Regions from separate parts of the Klebsiella sp. MISC125 genome, predicted to be linked through region 1. Evidence: predicted binding sites of a transcription regulator. Region 1 holds the regulator's gene; each other region holds the start of a gene.

Region 1 (5,368 bases):
ACCGCTAAAACCTCCAGCAAGAAAACATCGACCGCCAGCCGCGCAAAAGCCCCTACCCGCACAACCGCCTCAAGCCAAACCGCGCTTAACCGTCAGGTTGCCGGTGCAAGCAAAAAATGCGTATTGCGCAAAGGCTACAAAAAGCAGTGCGCTAGCTCGACAAAATCGGTAGCAGAAAGCAAAGTCGCCAGAGCAAGCGTGCAGAAAAAGTGCGTCGTGCGCAAAGGCTATAAAACCCGCTGTAAACCTGTCGCTGATGAGCCTCAGTTGACCATCGCCGATGCGCATAAAGCTCGGGTACAAAAGGCGCAAAGCACCGCCATGTCGAAGTTAATGGATCAGATTGGCAAACCTTATCGCTGGGGTGGTACTTCGCCGCGAACCGGGTTTGATTGCAGCGGTCTGGTCTATTATGCCTATAAAGATCTGGTAAAAATTCACATCCCGCGTACCGCTAATGAAATGTATCATCTGCGCGATGCCCGCCCGGTCGATCGCGGTGAGCTGCAAAGCGGTGATTTAGTCTTCTTCCGCACCCGTGGGCGCGGTACCGCCGATCACGTTGGTGTCTATGTCGGCAACGGTAAATTTATCCAGTCCCCGCGCACCGGTCGCGATATTCAAATAACCTCGCTGAGTGAAGATTACTGGGAACGCCATTACGTTGGCGCGCGCCGCGTCATGACGCCAAAAACCATTCGCTAATTCTGCCTCGTCGCTTCTGCGGCGGGGTAACACTCTCTTTTGCCACATCTTTTAATTTGCTACTATTACCTTGCGTAATACATGGTTATTGCGCGAACTATACCCAAAATAATTCCAGTTGTATCAAGGCGGCAACTAAGCGCATCCCCGGGAGCGTACAAATAGTACGTGACCGGGGTAAGTGCAGGCAGCCAACAAAGATGCGGCTGGAAGTATGAAGGGTATAACTATAAAAAGGAGAGTAGCAATGTCGTTCGAATTACCTGCATTACCATATGCAAAAGACGCCCTCGCGCCGCACATTTCCGCAGAAACCCTGGAATACCATTACGGTAAACACCACCAGGCCTACGTCACCAATCTCAACAACCTGATCAAAGGCACCGCGTTTGAAGGCAAGACCTTAGAAGAAATCGTTCGCTCTTCCGATGGCGGCGTTTTTAACAACGCAGCTCAGGTCTGGAACCACACCTTCTACTGGAACTGCCTGGCACCAAACGCTGGCGGCGAACCTGAAGGTGAACTGGCGGCAGCTATCGCTAAATCCTTCGGCAGCTTTGCTGATTTCAAAGCAAAATTCACCGATGCGGCAGCGAAAAACTTTGGTGCTGGCTGGACCTGGCTGGTGAAAAATGCTGATGGTAGCCTGGCGATTGTTTCCACCAGCAACGCCGGTACGCCGCTGACCAGCGACGCAACCCCGCTGCTGACCGTGGATGTCTGGGAACACGCTTACTACATCGACTACCGTAATGCGCGTCCGAACTATCTGGAACACTTCTGGGCGCTGGTGAACTGGAAATTTGTGGCGGCCAATCTGGCGGCATAAAAGCAAACCGCAGAAGGATTGCGCCTTCTGCGGTTATTTTTCACTTCACTCACAATTCACATACTTTTCATGAACGATTAGTGGTTAGCAAAAGCCTCTTCCGGCTGCGACCGACCGCTGAAAAACACCAGCAGTAGCGCAACGCCCGCAATGATCGCTCCCATCACTGGGACGAATGCATAGCCCAGCCCACCAGATATCACCGCACCACCGGCGGCTGCGCCTAACGCGTTACCGAGGTTGAAAGCGCCGATATTAACCGATGATGACAGCCCGGGAGCTTCGTGAGCCACGCGCATCACGCGCATCTGCAGTGGCGGAACTACCGCAAAAGTCGCGGCACCCCAGACAACCATACTTATAGCAGCACCAATTTGTGACTGGGCCAGCAGCGGGATCGCCAGCATGATCACCATCAACAGCAGCAGAAAGCCCTTCAACGTCCCGGAAACCGAGCGGTCGGCAAACTTACCGCCAAGGTAGTTACCCAGCGAGAAGCCTACGCCAATCAGTACCAACATCGCGGTCACAAACAGTGGCGATGCGTTAGTGATGCTGTGCAGGACCGGTGATATATAGGTGTAAAGCGTAAACATCGCCCCTGCCCCCAGAACGGTGGTCAGCAGCGCTGACAGCACCTGCGGGCGCATCAGTACTGAAAGTTCCTGCTTAACATCAGGCCGCTCACCCGCGCTTCCTTTTGGCAGGGAAAACCACAGGCTGACCATCGCCACCACGCCGAGACCCGCCGTTGCAAGGAACGACATTCGCCAGCCGATAGTTTCCCCCAACCAGGTCGCCGCCGGAACGCCGCCAATGTTGGCAATTGTCAGCCCCATAAACATGGTCGCCACGGCGCTGGCCTGCTTATGCTTCGGCACTACGCTCGCCGCCACCACCGAGCCGAGCCCAAAAAAAGCGCCGTGATTGAGGCTGGTGATAATGCGCGACAGCAGTAGCGTGGTGTAATCCGGTGCAATTGAAGAGAGCACGTTACCAAGAGTAAAAATCGCCATCAGGAAAATCAGCGCATTTCTGCGCGCGCGGTGCGAAAGCAGTAGAGTCATCAGCGGCGCGCCAACCATCACCCCAATGGCATAGGCACTAATAAGCATTCCCGCAGCCGGAATAGAGACATCCACGCCTTTGGCGATAACCGGTAGTAGCCCCATCGGGGAGAACTCGGTAGTACCGATACCGAAGGCACCGATCGCCAGAGCGAGCAGGGGAAAGTTGATTTTCATTCAATGACTCCATCGGGCCGTCTTCAGCGACGGCATCTCATCAGAAGCCAAAAGCATGACATCAATCACAGAAAAACAAAAGTAAACGAAATGGCAAAAGATTTTTGCGAAATTGATAATAATGGCGGAAAAAGAAAAGGGAGAACGATGTCTCCCTCATATTGGAATTAGTGCAGTATGGCGGTCAGCCCTGCGGCGACAATCAAACCCAGAACAATAATCGTCGTTGTCAGCGAAAACTTTAAATCTGTATCCATCAATTTTTCCCCTTGATTATCCCCACATGAAAAGTGAGCTTGCTCATTTTTACATAGATTAGCGCAAATATCTTCCGAGATTTAGAGGGATGCACATTTTTGCTCTTCCCCTTTGCCCCAAGATCGGACAAAATCCCACGCTAATTTGAAAGCGTATCGGCCATTGACCCCTTCCTGTCGTTCTGTGTCGTTTTCCCGACGTGATGCAATGTTCAATTTTGGCATCAGGGTGTGTACAGGCAAACGTTTACGTACCGATTAACGGGCGATCAGGTCAAGGTCTGGAGTGAGAAGTAATGGCAACTATTAAAGATGTAGCGAAGCGCGCAAACGTTTCCACTACAACAGTATCACATGTAATTAACAAAACGCGTTTCGTTGCGGAAGAGACACGCAACGCTGTGTGGGCTGCGATTAAAGAACTGCACTACTCCCCCAGCGCCGTTGCTCGCAGCCTGAAGGTTAATCACACTAAGTCTATCGGATTGCTGGCGACCAGCAGCGAAGCGGCCTATTTTGCCGAAATTATCGAATCCGTTGAGAAAAGTTGCTTCCAGAAGGGCTATACCCTGATTCTCGGCAACGCATGGAACGATCCGGAGAAACAGCGCGCCTACCTGTCAATGATGGCGCAGAAGCGCGTGGACGGCCTGCTGGTGATGTGTTCTGAGTATCCTGAGTCGGTACTGAGCATGCTGGAAGAATATCGCCATATTCCGATGGTCGTGATGGACTGGGGTGAAGCAAAAGCCGACTTCACCGACTCGGTTATCGATAACGCCTTCGAAGGGGGTTATATCGCCGGGCGCTATCTGGTGGAACGCGGTCATCGCGAAATTGGCGTGATCCCCGGCCCGCTTGAGCGGAACACCGGTGCCGGCCGCCTGGCGGGCTTTATGAAAGCGATGGAAGAAGCGCAGATCAACGTTCCTGAAAACTGGGTCGTGCAAGGTGATTTCGAGCCGGAATCCGGCTACCGCGCGATGCAGCAAATCCTCAGCCAACACCATCGCCCGACGGCGATTTTCTGCGGCGGGGATATCATGGCGATGGGCGCTATTTGTGCAGCAGATGAAATGGGTCTGCGCGTGCCGCAGGATATTTCGCTGATCGGTTATGACAATGTGCGCAACGCCCGCTACTTCAGCCCGGCGCTGACCACCATCCATCAGCCAAAAGATTCTCTGGGCGAAGCGGCCTTCAACATGCTGCTGGACCGCATCGTCAACAAGCGCGAAATTTCCCAGTCTATTGAAGTACATCCGCGCCTGGTCGAACGTCGATCCGTGGCCGACGGTCCGTTTGTCGATTATCGCCGTTAATTCTCCTCGCGGCGCCGGCTATTCCGGCGCCCGCAGCCACTCCCTGTTCAGCGTTTCACTGTCGCCAAGGTAATCCAGCAGCCACATCAGCGCCGGTGAAGCATCGCTTTGTTGCCACGTCAGGCAGCAGGCCGCATCAGGGAATGGGTTTTCCAGCGCCAGCGCCGTCCATTCTCCGCTATCAATTCGCGGCTGTGCAAAATGCTTTGGCACCATGCCAACACACAACCCTGCGCTGAGGCAAGTCGCGGAAGCGTCCCAGTCCGGTACCACCACCCTCTTCTGATTATCCAGCAGCCACGTCGTGCGTTTCGGTAGCGAGCGTGAAGTATCTTCCCGTACCAGCGACGGCCAGTTGCGCAACACATCGTCGCTTAACGGGCCGTCTATTTTCGCCAAAGGATGATCGCTGGCCACCACGCAATCCCAACTCAGCATCCCCATATCGCGAAACGCATAGCGCCCACCGACGGGAATAGAGCGCGTCGCGCCGATAGCTAATTCCACGCGGCCATCAGCTAACGCATCCCAGACGCCGTTGAATACCTCCTGAAAGACAATCAGTTCAACGTCATCAAAATGACGATAGAAATCAACGATCATTTGCCGCATGCGCGCCGGTTTGACGATGTCATCGACGGCAATGGATAGCTGCCCGCGCCAACCGTTGGCTATCTGCTGGCACTGCTGGCGAGTGATCTGCATTTTTTTGATAACAGAGCGCCCTTCCTGCAAAAACCAGACCCCGGCCGGGGTTAATTCGACATCACGGTGACGACGTTCAAAGAGCGGAACCGCCAGCCACTCTTCCAACTGACGCACGGTATAACTCACCGCTGAAGGTACGCGGTGTAGCTCCTGCGCCGCTGCGCTAAAACTGCCGTTACGCGCAACAGCATCAACCACCTCAAGTGAGTATTCTGACCACATATTCTGCCTACAAAATTTTTGAATCCACCTGACAAATATTAGCGTTTCACAAGCCCGAATGCACTCCCTACACTCTGCCGC
Region 2 (5,368 bases), 2.3 Mb from region 1:
GCATTCATCGCTACCACCCTCGTCGGCCTGTGGCCCGTCGCCCGTCAGGCGCTTCGCCTGATTAAAAGCGGAAGCTGGTTCGCCATTGAAACCCTGATGAGCGTTGCCGCTATCGGCGCGTTGTTTATCGGTGCGACCGCCGAAGCAGCGATGGTGCTGCTGCTGTTCTTAATTGGCGAACGTCTTGAGGGCTGGGCCGCCAGCCGCGCGCGTCAGGGGGTTAGCGCATTGATGGCGCTGAAACCCGACACCGCAATTCGCATTCGCGACGGCGTGCGCGAAACGGTTGCCCAGCGCGACCTGCACCCCGGCGACGTGATTGAAGTCGCCGCCGGGGGCCGCCTGCCTGCTGATGGTCAGCTGTTGTCTCCTTTCGCCAGCTTTGATGAGAGCGCTTTGACCGGTGAGTCCGTACCGGTAGAACGTAATGCCGGTGAACGGGTGGCGGCAGGCGCAACCAGCGTCGATCGTCTGGTCCAGTTAACGGTTATCTCAGAGCCGGGCGACAGCGCTATCGATCGCATCCTGAAGCTGATTGAAGAAGCGGAAGAGCGCCGGGCGCCAATTGAGCGTTTTATCGATCGCTTTAGCCGCATCTATACCCCGGCGATTATGGTCGTCGCTCTGCTGGTCGCCATCATGCCACCGCTGCTGTTTGCGAGTGAATGGATGCCGTGGATCTACAAAGGCTTAACGCTGCTGCTGATTGGCTGCCCGTGCGCGCTGGTGATTTCCACCCCGGCGGCGATTACCTCCGGGCTGGCGGTAGCGGCACGTCGCGGCGCGTTGATTAAGGGCGGCGCGGCGCTGGAGCAATTAGGACGCGTGCGCCAGGTCGCGTTTGATAAAACCGGTACCCTGACCATCGGCCAGCCACGTGTCACCGCCGTTATCGCAACCGCCGAAATCGTTGAAAGCGATCTGCTGGCGCTGGCCGCCGCCGTGGAGCAAGGCTCCAGCCACCCATTAGCCCAAGCAGTGGTGCGGGAAGCAGAACAGCGCCAGCTCGCCATTCCGCTAGCCCACGCCCAGCGCGCGCTGGCTGGTTCCGGCATTGAGGCGGAAGTAGAAGGCCGTCGGGTGCTGATTTGCGCCGCCAGCAAAAATAGCGACCCGCAGTATGAGGAACGTATTCAGCAACTGGAAAGCGCCGGGCAAACGGTGGTGCTGGTGATGCGCGATGAGGTACTGCTGGGGATTCTGGCGCTGCGCGATACGTTGCGCGACGATGCTCGCCAGGCGGTCGATGAGCTACATCAACTGGGCGTTCAGGGGGTGATCCTTACCGGTGATAATCCGCGCGCGGCGGCGGCTATCGCCAGCGAGCTGGGGCTGGAATTTCGCGCCGGGCTGCTGCCTGCGGATAAAGTGCAGGCGGTCATGGCGCTCAACGCGGACACGCCGCTGGCAATGGTCGGCGACGGTATCAACGATGCCCCGGCAATGAAAGCCGCGACTATAGGTATCGCTATGGGTAGCGGCACCGACGTCGCCCTGGAGACCGCAGACGCAGCGTTAACCCATAACCGCTTAACCGGTCTGGCGCAGATGATTTCGCTGGCCCGCGCCACCCACGCCAATATTCGGCAAAACATCGCCATCGCGCTGGGTCTGAAGGGGATCTTCCTCGTCACCACCCTGCTCGGCCTGACCGGCCTGTGGCTGGCGGTGTTGGCGGATACCGGGGCGACGGTGCTGGTCACCGCCAACGCGTTGCGGTTGTTGCGTAAGAAGTAGTATCCACCCTGGGGGCGGCGCAGAGCGCCTTGCCCGGGCTACAGGCTGGTTTTTGTAGATACTGTGAGCATCGGCAACCATTTTTAGTTGCGGGGCTCTCTCCGGTTTCTGGATGACAGACACACCAGCGACAGCACCCTCTGGGTGCTGTTTTTCTATTCCCGCAGTCTTTTCGTCCCTACGCTACCGCTATTCCATGTTGTGACGCATCGAACGGCTCCCCTGACTTCAGCACTCCGTACGCCACCTGCGCCAGCTTGCGCATCATCGCCCCTATGATAACTTTCGCGCGTTTGCCATTCCCTTCCAGTCTCTTTCTGAACGCTTTTCCCCACGCCGTGTGATACAGCGCTGATATTGCTGGCATATATAATGCTCTGCGCAACTGAACCGGACCCGCTTTACTCATCCGGCTCGCCCGCATCACGCTACTGCCTGACTCATGCTGCACCGGCGTCAGCCCTGCATACGCGGCGAACTGCCGCGCTGTGGCAAACCTCAGCTTCAGTCCCGTATACGCCAGCAGGACCGCCGCCGTTTTCTCGCCGATACCCGGGATGCTGTTCAGCAGCTTCCGCCGTTGCTTCATATCCGGGTCGTTGTCCGTCAGGTCTTTTATCTGTTTTTCGATACGTTTCAGTTCAGCACTCAGGCACTCCAGGAGCACATCGATGCTCGCTAACTGGACCTCCGGGGCTGTTTCCTGACGGTTTTTCTCCTGCGTCTGCATCTCTGTCAGCGCCTGATGCCGTAACACCAGCGCTTTCAGGGCCCGCTCTGTCGGGTGCGGTGCCTCCCATGCTGACGGACGTTTCTCCCGGCAGAAGTGCGCCAGCATACGGGCATCGACTTTGTCGGTTTTACTGCGCAACCCTTCACTACGGGCGAAGGCGGCACTCAGGGCGGGGTTGATAATGGAGACGGTATAACCGGCATCACTCAGATACGCGGCAGCCTCTTCCATGTAGGTACTGGTGGACTCCATGCAGACATGGGCATGGTTCACATCATGGCTGCGAAGCCAGCGGACAAGCGCTTCATGTCCGGAGGGCGTATTTTCGAATTTTTTACCGCGATGTCGACCATCAGGGCGCAGGATATCAACATCGAGCTTAGCTTTGGCAACATCAATGCCGATGAAGTACAGTTCATTTTCCATAGTGAAACCAACCTTGCGAATACGGGTTACCGGTGAAAGCCGGTCCATGATACTGTCCGGTTTATCACATGAGAAAGAACGGCAGTCCGGTGCAAAGATCTACGGAACAGGCGCGAAAGCCTAAGCCCGGACACGGCATCCGGACCGCCATCAGAGAGAACTGGCCGGTTCTTTCTGATGGAGTCATCATACAAGCCCGGACAGGTGCGAAGCACCGCCTCCGGGGAAACCAGAAGCAGATCAGTGGCTTTTACGAATCAGATAACGGTACGGCAGCGCCTCGGTTTCCTGCGCCAGCAGCTCGTGTTCCATAAAGCGGCAAAAACCGGGGATATCGCGGGTGGTTGCCGGATCGTCGGCTACAATCAGCAGCGTCTCGCCCACAGGCATCGTACGCACGGTCTTACGCACCATCATCACCGGTTCCGGGCAACGAAGCCCCTGCGCATCAAGAGTATGGTCAGGACTGGAGAAAAGTTCGCTCATTTTCATCTCATATCAACAAAACGCCCCTAGTTTACCCCCAGTTCATCAGTACGCAAGCCAGGTTAACGTTTGCGCGAAAAACAACCATTGCATTACGCACCCAACGCAGTATCATGCAGCCGTTTTTATTGGGTTCCCTCACCCCAACCACTAAAAAGGTCACAATATGAGTCCGTTTACTACCGTACAGCGTAAAAAAGCGCTGATCTGGCTATCGCTTTTCCATCTGCTGGTCATCACTTCCAGTAACTATCTGGTGCAGCTACCGATCTCCATCTTTGGTTTTCATACCACCTGGGGCGCGTTCAGCTTTCCGTTTATTTTCCTTGCCACCGATCTTACGGTGCGGATTTTCGGCGCTCCGCTGGCACGACGCATTATCCTCGCGGTCATGATCCCGGCGCTGGTGATCTCCTACGGGGTTTCTGCGCTGTTCTATATGGGTGAATGGCAGGGTTTTGCCGCCTTAACCAGCTTTAACCTGTTTGTCGCTCGTATCGCCGCCGCCAGCTTTATGGCCTACGCGCTGGGGCAAATCCTCGATGTCCACGTCTTTAACCGCCTGCGTCAAAACCGTCGCTGGTGGCTGGCGCCGACCGCATCGACCCTCTTCGGTAACGTCAGCGATACCCTGGCCTTCTTCTTTATCGCCTTCTGGCGCAGCCCGGACCCGTTTATGGCGGCGCACTGGGGAGAAATCGCCATTGTCGATTATTGCTTCAAAGTGCTGATTAGCATCGTTTTCTTCCTGCCGATGTACGGCATGCTGTTGAATATGCTAATGAAAAAGCTGGCAGATAAATCCGATTTATCGGCATTGCAGCCAGGTTAAGAGTACTCACAGAGTGATGTGATAAGATACGCGGATGAGCCGTTAATGGCCGTTTATCGAAAGGAAGATGTCAATGCGCAATTTGGTTAAATATGTCGGTATTGGCCTGCTGGTTATGGGGCTTGCGGCCTGTGATAACAGCGACACAAAAACGCCGACTGCCGGGGCTGCAGCGGAAAGTAACGCCAGCGGGCAACCTATTAGTCTGCTGGATGGCAAACTAAGCTTCTCTCTACCGGCAGGTATGACCGATCAGAGCGGCAAGCTGGGCACCCAGGCCAACAATATGCACGTCTACTCTGATGCCACCGGCCAGAAAGCGGTGATTGTGATTGTTGGCGACAGCACCAATGAAGATTTGGCCGTGATGGCGCAGCGTCTGGAAGAGCAGCAGCGCAGTCGCGATCCGCAGCTGCAGGTCGTGACCAATAAATCCGTTGAGATTAAGGGTCATACGCTGCAGCAGCTCGACAGCATTATCTCCGCGAAGGGCCAGACCGCATGGTCTTCTGTGCTCCTCGGCAAAGTTGACGACAAACTGCTGACCCTGCAGGTCACGCTACCGGCGGATAACCAACAGCAAGCGCAGACTGAAGCAGAAAACATCATCAACACTCTCGTCATTCAGTAACTACTGGCCTGACGCTACGGCCTCCGGTTCACCGACCGGGGGCCGTTTTTTTAACCGCCACCCTAACAGCAACGCTACCGCCACCAGCCCCGCCGCCGCCAGATAAATCGAAGAAATCCCCGCCCACGCCATTAATAATCCGGCAAGCGGACCGGTGATCCCCAATGAGAGATCCATAAACACCGTATAGGTTGCCAGCGCCGATCCCTGATTCTGCTGCGGCACGGCCTTCACCGCCACCACGCCAAGCGCCGGGAACACCAGTGAGAAACCTGCCCCGGCCAGGAAAGTACCGATTTTCGCCATCAGCGTCGTCTCCGCCAGTCCCACCAGTAGCAGCCCAATAATCTCAACCACAAAGCAGATCATCGCCACGTTCAGCCCGCCAAGACGATTAATCCCATTGGGGAACAGCAGGCGGGTGCCAACAAACGCACAGCTAAACAGCGTTAACGCGAAGGCCGCGCCATCCCAGCCTTTAGCGTCATAAAACAGGGTAATAAAGGTGGCGATAACGCCAAAA
Region 3 (5,368 bases), 1.1 Mb from region 1:
CATCATTTATTTCGTACCAAAAATCTTATCGCCGGCATCGCCGAGCCCCGGAATAATGTATCCGTGCTCGTTAAGCCCCTGGTCAATTGACGCGGTGTACATTTCCACATCCGGATGCGCTTTCTCCAGCGCGGCGATACCTTCCGGCGCGGCCACCAGAACCAGCACCTTAATGCTGGTGCAGCCCGCTTTTTTCAACAGGTCGATAGTCGCGATCATTGAACCGCCGGTTGCCAGCATCGGGTCAACTACCAGCGCCATACGTTCGTCAATATTGGACACCAGCTTCTGGAAGTAAGGAACCGGCTCGAGGGTTTCTTCGTCACGGTAGATGCCCACGACGCTGATACGCGCGCTCGGCACATGCTCAAGCACGCCTTCCATCATTCCCAGACCTGCGCGCAGGATCGGCACAACGGTAATTTTCTTACCTTTGATTTGCTCGACTTCTACCGGACCGTTCCAGCCTTCGATCGTGACTTTCTCGGTCGCCAGATCGGCAGTGGCTTCATAAGTCAGTAAGCTGCCCACTTCTGAGGCGAGTTCACGGAAGCGTTTGGTGCTGATGTCGTGCTCGCGCATCAGGCCCAGCTTGTGTTTGACGAGTGGGTGTTTCACTTCCACGATCTTCATTCTCTTTCTCCTCTGAGGGGCAGCCACAAAAAAAATCGCCGGATTATACCGCCTTTTACCTTTTACGCCATAGCCGATATGTTTGACCGGGATCAACCAAAATGCTTTACGCTGCCTGAGCCAGTATAAGACAAAATAAAAAAACCCCGCGAACGCGGGGCTGGATGGGGCTTTGCGGCAATTTACAGCTTTTCGCCGTTGCTGCCGATAACTTGCTGATACCAGGCAAAAGATTTCTTGCGGCTACGCTCAAGCGTACCGTTGCCTTCATTATCTTTATCAACATAGATAAAGCCGTAGCGTTTTTTCATCTCGCCAGTGCCCGCCGAGACAAGGTCGATACAGCCCCACGGGGTGTAACCCATCAGGTCAACGCCGTCTTCAACAACTGCTTTTTTCATCTCGGCAATATGCGCAGAGAGGTAGTCGATACGATATTGGTCATCCACCGAGCCATCAGCCTCGCGCACGTCGATAGCGCCAAAACCATTCTCGACGATAAACAGCGGCAGCTGGTAGTGATCCCAGAACCAGTTCAGGGAGTAGCGCAGCCCGACCGGGTCAATCTGCCAGCCCCAGTCCGACTTCTGCACGTACGGATTGGAAACCAGGCTGGTGGTTTCATCATAATCCAGCTGCGGATTATCCTCGGTCGCTTTGGTGGCGAACGACATATAGTAACTAAAGCCGATATAGTCGACACAGCCCTGAGTCAGCGCCACGCGATCTTCTTCGGTAATATCCAGCGCAAAACCACGACGCTCGAAGTAGTTCAGCAGGTGCTGAGGATATTTGCCGCGCACGTGAACATCAGTGAACCAGTAGCGACGATGCATGGCGTTCATCGCCATCATCATATCGTTGGGCGCACAGCTAAGCGGGTAAATCGGGCACATGGCGATCATGCAGCCAATCTGCAATGTCGGATTAATTTCGCGAGCCACTTTAACCGCCAGGGCGCTGGCAACCAGCTCATAGTGCGCCGCCTGATACATGACCGGCTCGCGGTCTTCACCCGGCAGATATTTCAGTCCGGAGTTAGTAAATGGCGCAAAATCTTCGTGGAAGTTCGCCTGATTGTTGATCTCGTTAAAGGTCATCCAGTACTTCACTTTATGCTGATAGCGGGTAAACACGACCTGCGCAAAGCGAACGAAGAAATCAATCAGCTTACGGTTACGCCAGCCGCCATATTCCGTCACCAGGTGGTACGGCATTTCGAAGTGGGAGAGCGTAATCACCGGTTCGATGCCGTGCTTTAGGCACTCATCAAAGAGATCGTCGTAAAACTGCAGTCCAGCTTCGTTCGGTTCCAGCTCATCGCCCAGCGGGAAGATACGCGTCCAGGCAATTGAGGTACGGAAGCATTTAAAGCCCATTTCGGCAAACAGCTGAATGTCATCTTTATAGCGATGGTAAAAATCAATCGCCTCATGATTGGGGTAGTTTTTCCCCGGCTGCACGCCATCGGTGATTTCGCGCGGCACGCCGTGCGCGCCTGCGGTCATCACATCGGCGACGCTGGCACCTTTACCGCCCTCTTTCCAGCCGCCTTCCAGCTGATGCGCTGCGACCGCACCGCCCCACAGAAAACCTTCTTTGAATCCAGACATGTTCTCTCCCTATCTATGCGCAGTCGCCGCTATGCGACCGATATTGCTGATTGAAATGGTAAACAGCGCCGACCAGCCCGGCGTCGTTGCCGTGGCTGACGGTGTCGATATAGTCCGCAATGCCAAACCAGGCCAGATGTTCGCGCAGCAGCGCCAGAAGGCCCGGTCGTTCAACGATCCCACCGCCGATTAAAATCGTTTGCGGGTCGAACACGTTGACGAGGTTATAAAGCCCGGTGCCGAGACCGTTAAAAAATTCGGAAACCAGACGCCGACAGGTGGCGTCGCCGGCATCGTAGCGGTCAAAAATTTCTTCACCGGTCACTTCATCCAGCGCTTTACCGATATGTTCAGCATAGCGATGGCGCAGAACGCGCAGTGTGCAGTTTTCATTCATCGAGTAGCGCCGCACATCTCGGGTACCGGGACGCGCCGTTTGCATATAGCCAAATTCACCGGCGCGAAAACGCGCGCCATGCACCAGTTGGTTATTACAGAAAATCGCTCCGCCGATACCGGTGCCAATGGTCAGAACCAGGAAATTAGCCATTTCTGCGGCTTTGCCCTGCCAGCGCTCGGCCAGCAGCACACAGTTAGCGTCATTTTCAATGGCGACCGGCAAACGCACTTGCTCTTCGAGCCAGGTTTTAATGGCGAAATTATCAAATTTACGGATGGCGCCGCCCATTTCGATAAAGCCAGTGTGCGGATTCACATAACCGGGAGCGCTGATAGCCACCCCTTCACATTCTGGATGAGCAGCAATCCACGCCAGCATCGCCTGCAGAATCTGGTCGCCATCGCTGTCGCTTATTGACTGTTTACCTTTATCCAACAGCGCGCCTTCTCGGGTCATTACGCCCATTTTTAACGCCGTGCCACCAATATCAAATGCGGCAATTTTCATCCTCAACTCCCTCACTAAATCCCACCCAACTCACGGTTTATCTGTTATTGATAAAAAAGAAACCGGTTTCATTGGCATGATGGTGATTCCCTGGCCCAGTGGCAAGCAGAAGAATGTACCCGGTTTCATTTTCGTGAACAGTATCAAATTTGCGCACATAGCGACTGTTTTACGTCGACTGCAAAGCAGGCTCGCAAACGTTTGCTTTCCCTGTTAGAATTGCGCCGTTTTTTATTGCTACCGCAAACGCGTGGAGACTTCGCAGTGACCGATAAAACCTCTCTCAGCTATAAAGATGCCGGCGTAGATATTGATGCAGGCAACGCTCTCGTCGACCGTATTAAGGGCGTGGTGAAGAAAACCCGTCGCCCGGAAGTGATGGGTGGACTGGGCGGATTCGGCGCACTGTGCGCATTGCCGCAGAAGTACCGCGAGCCGGTGCTGGTTTCTGGTACTGACGGCGTCGGTACCAAGCTGCGTCTGGCGATGGATCTGAAGCGTCACGACACGATCGGTATCGATCTGGTCGCCATGTGCGTAAATGACCTGGTCGTTCAGGGCGCTGAGCCGCTGTTCTTCCTGGATTACTACGCGACCGGGAAATTGGATGTGGATACCGCAGCCAGCGTGATCAGCGGTATCGCCGAAGGTTGCTTACAGTCCGGTTGCGCGCTGGTTGGTGGCGAAACGGCGGAAATGCCAGGTATGTACCATGGCGAAGATTACGACGTGGCGGGTTTCTGCGTCGGCGTGGTAGAAAAATCAGAAATTATCGACGGCAGCAAAGTGGCCGATGGCGATGTGCTGGTGGCTCTGGCCTCCAGTGGCCCGCACTCTAACGGTTACTCTCTGGTGCGTAAAATTATCGAAGTGAGCGGCGTTGACCCGCAAACTACCGATCTCAACGGTAAGTCACTGGCGGATCACCTGCTGGCCCCGACCCGCATCTATGTGAAATCCATTCTCGACCTGATTGCTAACGTTGACGTTCACGCCATCGCCCACCTGACTGGCGGCGGTTTCTGGGAAAATATCCCGCGCGTTCTGCCGGACAACACTCAGGCAGTCATCGATGAGTCTTCATGGCAGTGGCCTGAAGTGTTCAACTGGCTGCAAACTGCCGGTAACGTCAGCAGCCATGAGATGTATCGTACCTTTAACTGCGGCGTGGGCATGGTTATCGCCCTCCCTGCTGAAGCTGCGGACAAAGCCATCGCCTTCCTGAATGAGAAAGGTGAAAAGGCGTGGAAAATGGGTTATATCAAAGCCTCTGATTCCGAACAGCGTGTGGTCATTGAATGAAAAACATCGTGGTGCTGATTTCCGGCAACGGCAGTAATCTACAGGCCATTATTGACGCCTGCGCCCGGAAAAAAATCAACGGCACCCTGCGAGCAGTCTTCAGCAACAAGGCCGATGCGTTCGGCCTTGAGCGCGCACGTGAGGCCAATATTCCGGCTCATGCGCTCACCGCCAGCGAGTTCGCTAATCGTGAAGCTTTCGATCGCGAACTGATGCACGAGATTGACGCTTATGCGCCGGATCTGGTGGTACTGGCCGGCTATATGCGCATTCTCAGCCCGGCGTTTGTCGCTCACTATCATGGGCGCCTGCTGAATATCCACCCTTCCCTGCTGCCAAAATATCCGGGCCTGCACACTCATCGCCAGGCGCTGGAAAATGGCGACGAGGAACATGGGACATCGGTGCATTTCGTTACCGACGAACTGGACGGCGGGCCGGTCGTTTTACAGGCTAAGGTGCCGGTTTTCGCCGAAGATACCGAGGACGACATCACCGCTCGCGTACAGGCTCAGGAGCATGATATCTATCCGCTCGCTATCAGCTGGTTTATCGAAGGCCGCCTGCGCTCAGAGGGGAACGAAGCCTGGCTCGACGAAATAAAGCTACCGCCCCAGGGCTACGCCGCTGAAGAATAACCCATCGCCCTGCGTTTTATCCATGCGGGGCTTTTTTTTGATTAAAATCGTATAACAATCAATCATGTCGAAGAAATAGTTCTTCTTACTGTCATATTGTTGTGACACAGTGAATCGCTATGCGGAAAATTTCGTCATAATAGTCTATGTCCTGTGAGTAAAACGGAGTGTGAGTTGTAATGGGCCAGGAAAAGCTATACATCGAAAAAGAACTCAGCTGGTTGTCCTTTAACGAGCGCGTACTTCAGGAAGCGGCGGACAAAAGCAACCCGCTG
Region 4 (5,368 bases), 3.1 Mb from region 1:
ACGGAGTCGAGTTGCAGACTCCGATCCGGACTACGACATACTTTATGAGGTCCGCTTGCTCTCGCGAGGTCGCTTCTCTTTGTATATGCCATTGTAGCACGTGTGTAGCCCTACTCGTAAGGGCCATGATGACTTGACGTCATCCCCACCTTCCTCCAGTTTATCACTGGCAGTCTCCTTTGAGTTCCCGGCCGAACCGCTGGCAACAAAGGATAAGGGTTGCGCTCGTTGCGGGACTTAACCCAACATTTCACAACACGAGCTGACGACAGCCATGCAGCACCTGTCTCAGAGTTCCCGAAGGCACCAAAGCATCTCTGCTAAGTTCTCTGGATGTCAAGAGTAGGTAAGGTTCTTCGCGTTGCATCGAATTAAACCACATGCTCCACCGCTTGTGCGGGCCCCCGTCAATTCATTTGAGTTTTAACCTTGCGGCCGTACTCCCCAGGCGGTCGACTTAACGCGTTAGCTCCGGAAGCCACTCCTCAAGGGAACAACCTCCAAGTCGACATCGTTTACAGCGTGGACTACCAGGGTATCTAATCCTGTTTGCTCCCCACGCTTTCGCACCTGAGCGTCAGTCTTTGTCCAGGGGGCCGCCTTCGCCACCGGTATTCCTCCAGATCTCTACGCATTTCACCGCTACACCTGGAATTCTACCCCCCTCTACAAGACTCTAGCCTGCCAGTTTCGAATGCAGTTCCCAGGTTGAGCCCGGGGATTTCACATCCGACTTGACAGACCGCCTGCGTGCGCTTTACGCCCAGTAATTCCGATTAACGCTTGCACCCTCCGTATTACCGCGGCTGCTGGCACGGAGTTAGCCGGTGCTTCTTCTGCGAGTAACGTCAATCACTAAGGTTATTAACCTTAATGCCTTCCTCCTCGCTGAAAGTACTTTACAACCCGAAGGCCTTCTTCATACACGCGGCATGGCTGCATCAGGCTTGCGCCCATTGTGCAATATTCCCCACTGCTGCCTCCCGTAGGAGTCTGGACCGTGTCTCAGTTCCAGTGTGGCTGGTCATCCTCTCAGACCAGCTAGGGATCGTCGCCTTGGTGAGCCGTTACCTCACCAACAAGCTAATCCCATCTGGGCACATCTGATGGCATGAGGCCCGAAGGTCCCCCACTTTGGTCTTGCGACGTTATGCGGTATTAGCTACCGTTTCCAGTAGTTATCCCCCTCCATCAGGCAGTTTCCCAGACATTACTCACCCGTCCGCCGCTCGTCACCCGAGAGCAAGCTCTCTGTGCTACCGCTCGACTTGCATGTGTTAGGCCTGCCGCCAGCGTTCAATCTGAGCCATGATCAAACTCTTCAATTTAAGTTTGATGCTCGTGAATTAAACTTCGTAATGAATTACGTATGTTCACTCAGAGACTTGGTATTCATTTTTCGTCTTGCGACGTTAAGAATCCATGTCACTTTGAGTGCCCACACAGATTGTCTGATAAATTGTTAAAGAGCAGTGCAACGCGGCTTTCGCTCACCGTTGCGAGGTGGCGTATAATACGCTTTCCTCTTTCAGAGTCAACCTTATTTTCAGGCTTTTCTCTTCAACCGACCCGGCTGTTTGTGTGAAGTGATTCACATCTGCCGTGTCGATGGAGGCGCATTATAGGGAGTTCCCGAGCATCCGCAATAGTTAAATTGCAGAAAAATGACTGACTGCTGCAATCCCCAGCAGAAGCCCACTTTATACCCTGTTGCACACAGAATTATCCACAGACAACTGGCGATATCCTTCTACAACGGCCCTCCCCCTTCTCTATATAAGCAGCAATTCAGGGCAAAAAAGAGAAAGATAAAAATTCGCGAGCGTTGCGCAAACGTTTTCGTTACAATGCCGCGCTATAACAAGGACGCCCGGTTGGGTGCGTTAGGTGAGTTTTTAGACAAAAACTCACCTAACGCTCTCTGTAATATTCAAATCCTGGGGATTTAATACCATGCAACAACGTCGTCCAGTCCGCCGCGCACTGCTCAGTGTTTCTGACAAGGCCGGTATCGTCGAATTCGCGCAGGCACTTTCCGCTCGTGGTGTAGAGCTACTGTCTACAGGTGGTACTGCACGCCTGCTGGCTGAGAAAGGTCTGCCGGTAACCGAAGTCTCTGACTACACCGGTTTCCCGGAAATGATGGATGGACGCGTGAAGACCCTACATCCGAAAGTACACGGCGGCATTCTCGGTCGTCGTGGTCAGGATGATGGCATTATGGAACAGCACGGTATCGCACCCATCGATATGGTTGTCGTTAACCTTTATCCGTTCGCCGAGACCGTTGCCCGTGAAGGCTGTTCGCTGGAAGATGCGGTAGAGAATATTGATATCGGCGGCCCGACCATGGTTCGTTCAGCGGCAAAGAACCATAAAGATGTGGCCATCGTGGTGAAGAGCAACGACTACGAAGCTATTATTAATGAGATGGATGCCAACGAAGGCTCCCTCACTCTGGAAACCCGCTTCGACCTCGCCATCAAAGCTTTCGAACATACCGCGGCCTACGACAGCATGATTGCCAACTACTTCGGCAGCATGGTTCCGGCCTATTATGGTGAAAGCAAAGAAGCTGCGGGTCGCTTCCCGCGTACTCTTAACCTGAACTTCATTAAGAAGCAGGATATGCGCTACGGCGAAAACAGCCACCAGCAAGCTGCCTTCTATATAGAAGAGAATGTTAAAGAGGCTTCCGTTGCCACTGCGACCCAGGTCCAGGGCAAAGCGCTCTCTTATAACAACATCGCCGATACCGATGCCGCGCTGGAGTGCGTGAAAGAGTTCAACGAACCGGCCTGCGTTATCGTTAAGCATGCTAACCCATGCGGTGTGGCCGTCAGCACCTCTATTCTCGACGCTTACGACCGCGCCTATAAAACCGACCCAACTTCTGCGTTTGGCGGCATCATCGCTTTCAACCGCGAACTGGATGCCGAAACGGCACAAGCCATTATCTCCCGCCAGTTTGTGGAAGTGATCATTGCACCGTCTGCAACAGAAGAAGCGCTGAAAATCACTGCCGCCAAACAGAACGTACGCGTCCTGACCTGTGGTCAGTGGGCAAACCGCGTTGCCGGTCTGGACTTCAAGCGTGTGAACGGCGGCCTGCTGGTTCAGGATCGTGACCTGGGTATGGTCACCGAAGGCGAACTGCGCGTGGTTTCCAGGCGTCAGCCTACCGAACAGGAACTGCGCGATGCGCTGTTCTGCTGGAAAGTGGCGAAGTTCGTCAAATCTAACGCCATTGTCTACGCCAAAGAGAATATGACCATCGGGATAGGCGCAGGCCAGATGAGCCGCGTTTACTCCGCCAAAATCGCCGGGATTAAAGCCGCCGACGAAGGGCTGGAAGTCAAAGGTTCCGCCATGGCTTCCGACGCGTTCTTCCCGTTCCGTGATGGTATTGATGCCGCTGCCGCCGTTGGCGTGAGCTGCGTTATCCAGCCTGGCGGTTCTATTCGCGACGAAGAGGTGATTGCCGCTGCCGACGAACACGGCATTGCGATGATCTTCACCGACATGCGCCACTTCCGCCATTAATCCACGGAGCAGACGATGAAAGTATTAGTTATTGGCAACGGCGGGCGCGAGCACGCCCTGGCCTGGAAAGCGGTACAGTCACCAAATGTCGATACCGTTTTTGTCGCACCGGGTAACGCGGGCACCGCGCTGGAGCCTGCGCTGCAAAACGTGGCTATCGGTGTTACCGATATCCCGGCACTGTTGGCCTTTGCCCAGAGCGAGAAGATTGACCTGACTATCGTCGGCCCGGAAGCGCCGCTGGTGATTGGCGTGGTCGACGCCTTCCGCGCCGCCGGTCTGAAAATCTTTGGCCCCACCGAAGGTGCCGCGCAGCTTGAAGGCTCAAAAGCCTTCACCAAAGATTTTCTCGCCCGTCATAACATTCCGACGGCGGAATATCAGAACTTCACCGAAATCGAACCCGCGCTGGCTTACCTGCGCGAGAAAGGCGCACCCATTGTCATCAAAGCCGACGGTCTGGCTGCCGGTAAAGGCGTTATCGTGGCAATGACGCTTGAAGAAGCCGAAGCCGCCGTGCATGACATGCTGGCAGGCAACGCTTTTGGCGACGCGGGTCATCGTATCGTGATCGAAGAGTTCCTCGACGGTGAAGAGGCGAGCTTTATCGTGATGGTCGATGGCGAGCACGTGCTGCCGATGGCCACCAGCCAGGACCACAAACGTGTTGGCAATGGCGACACCGGCCCGAACACCGGCGGGATGGGCGCCTACTCACCGGCACCCGTCGTGACCGATGAAGTTCACCAGCGCACTATGGAACGTATTATTTGGCCAACCGTCAAAGGCATGGCAGCGGAAGGAAACACCTACACCGGCTTCCTGTACGCAGGCCTGATGATCGATAAACAGGGCAACCCGAAGGTTATCGAATTCAACTGTCGCTTCGGCGATCCAGAAACTCAGCCGATCATGCTGCGCATGAAATCGGATCTGGTGGATCTGTGTCTGGCCGCTTGTGAAGGCAAGCTGGACGAACAAACCTCCGAATGGGATGAACGCGCCGCGTTAGGCGTGGTAATTGCCGCCGGAGGTTATCCGGCTGACTACCGTACCGGGGACGTTATCCACGGCCTGCCGCTGGCAGAAACCGCAAACGGTAAAGTATTCCATGCAGGGACTAAGCTCGCGGATGACGACCGTGTGTTGACCAGCGGCGGTCGCGTACTATGCGCCACCGCATTGGGTCATACCGTTGCCGAAGCGCAGAAACGCGCTTACGCCCTGATGACCGATATTCGCTGGGACGACAGCTTTAGCCGTAACGACATCGGCTGGCGCGCTATCGAACGCGAGCAAAACTAGCGGCTAAGCTTAGCCAGCAGCGTTTTGCGCGTAATGCCTAACTGGCGGGCGGCTTCAGTTTTGTTGCCGCCCGTTTTTTCAAGCGCCGCCAGAATCACCTCTTTTTCTACTTCCACCAGCGGTTGAATCACATCATCGGATAGTGACAACGCCGGAAGTGGCGTACCGGCAATCGACAACGGTAGCTCGCGTTCGGAAATATACTCTCCCGTCAGCAGAACCACCGCCCGCTCTACCGCGTTTTCCAGCTCACGAATATTGCCAGGCCAGTCGTAGTGGATCAGCAAATCCATCGCCTGCGGCGTAAAACCCTGCACCGCCTTGCGGTTCCGCTCGGCATAACGTTGCAGGAAATAGCGCGCCAGCTGTGGGATATCTTCTCGACGCTGACGCAACGGCGGCATGTCGATAGTCACCACGTTCAGGCGATAGTAGAGATCCTGACGAAAGCGACCGGCACTCACCTCTTCGGCTAAATCGCGATGGGTGGCGGCAATCAGTCTGACATCAACCTTAATCG

Evidence for each region. The regulator PurR, encoded in region 1, represses purine synthesis genes. The targets are predictions, from matches to a motif close to CANGCAAACGTTTGCNTG.
Region 2: a site for PurR is predicted at 3,441-3,458, ahead of tusA (sulfurtransferase TusA). Genes of this name have one in related genera too.
Region 3: a site for PurR is predicted at 3,344-3,361, ahead of purM (phosphoribosylformylglycinamidine cyclo-ligase). Genes of this name have one in related genera too.
Region 4: a site for PurR is predicted at 1,827-1,844, ahead of purH (bifunctional phosphoribosylaminoimidazolecarboxamide formyltransferase/IMP cyclohydrolase). Genes of this name have one in related genera too.

The regions. Positions count from the first base shown of each region.
Region 1 covers NZ_CP180448.1:2,759,574-2,764,941, reverse strand. The annotation lists gene ACMYSL_RS13100 (C40 family peptidase) at 1-705, shown strand, start outside; gene sodB (superoxide dismutase [Fe]) at 953-1,534, shown strand; gene ACMYSL_RS13090 (MFS transporter) at 1,612-2,778, opposite strand; gene ACMYSL_RS13085 (YnhF family membrane protein) at 2,946-3,035, opposite strand; gene purR (HTH-type transcriptional repressor PurR) at 3,332-4,357, shown strand; gene punR (DNA-binding transcriptional activator PunR) at 4,376-5,287, opposite strand.
Region 2 covers NZ_CP180448.1:414,650-420,017, reverse strand. The annotation lists gene zntA (Zn(II)/Cd(II)/Pb(II) translocating P-type ATPase ZntA) at 1-1,737, shown strand, start outside; gene ACMYSL_RS01925 (IS110 family transposase) at 1,916-2,896, opposite strand; gene tusA (sulfurtransferase TusA) at 3,137-3,382, opposite strand; gene ACMYSL_RS01915 (7-cyano-7-deazaguanine/7-aminomethyl-7-deazaguanine transporter) at 3,549-4,214, shown strand; gene ACMYSL_RS01910 (DcrB family lipoprotein) at 4,288-4,845, shown strand; gene ACMYSL_RS01905 (MFS transporter) at 4,846-5,368, opposite strand, start outside.
Region 3 covers NZ_CP180448.1:1,682,939-1,688,306, reverse strand. The annotation lists gene upp (uracil phosphoribosyltransferase) at 7-633, opposite strand; gene ACMYSL_RS08045 (6-phospho-beta-glucosidase) at 816-2,246, opposite strand; gene bglK (beta-glucoside kinase BglK) at 2,260-3,153, opposite strand; gene purM (phosphoribosylformylglycinamidine cyclo-ligase) at 3,418-4,455, shown strand; gene purN (phosphoribosylglycinamide formyltransferase) at 4,452-5,093, shown strand; gene ppk1 (polyphosphate kinase 1) at 5,273-5,368, shown strand, end outside.
Region 4 covers NZ_CP180448.1:5,862,776-5,868,143, forward strand. The annotation lists rRNA gene ACMYSL_RS27455 (16S ribosomal RNA) at 1-1,328, opposite strand, end outside; gene purH (bifunctional phosphoribosylaminoimidazolecarboxamide formyltransferase/IMP cyclohydrolase) at 1,954-3,543, shown strand; gene purD (phosphoribosylamine--glycine ligase) at 3,559-4,848, shown strand; gene zraR (sigma-54-dependent response regulator transcription factor ZraR) at 4,845-5,368, opposite strand, start outside.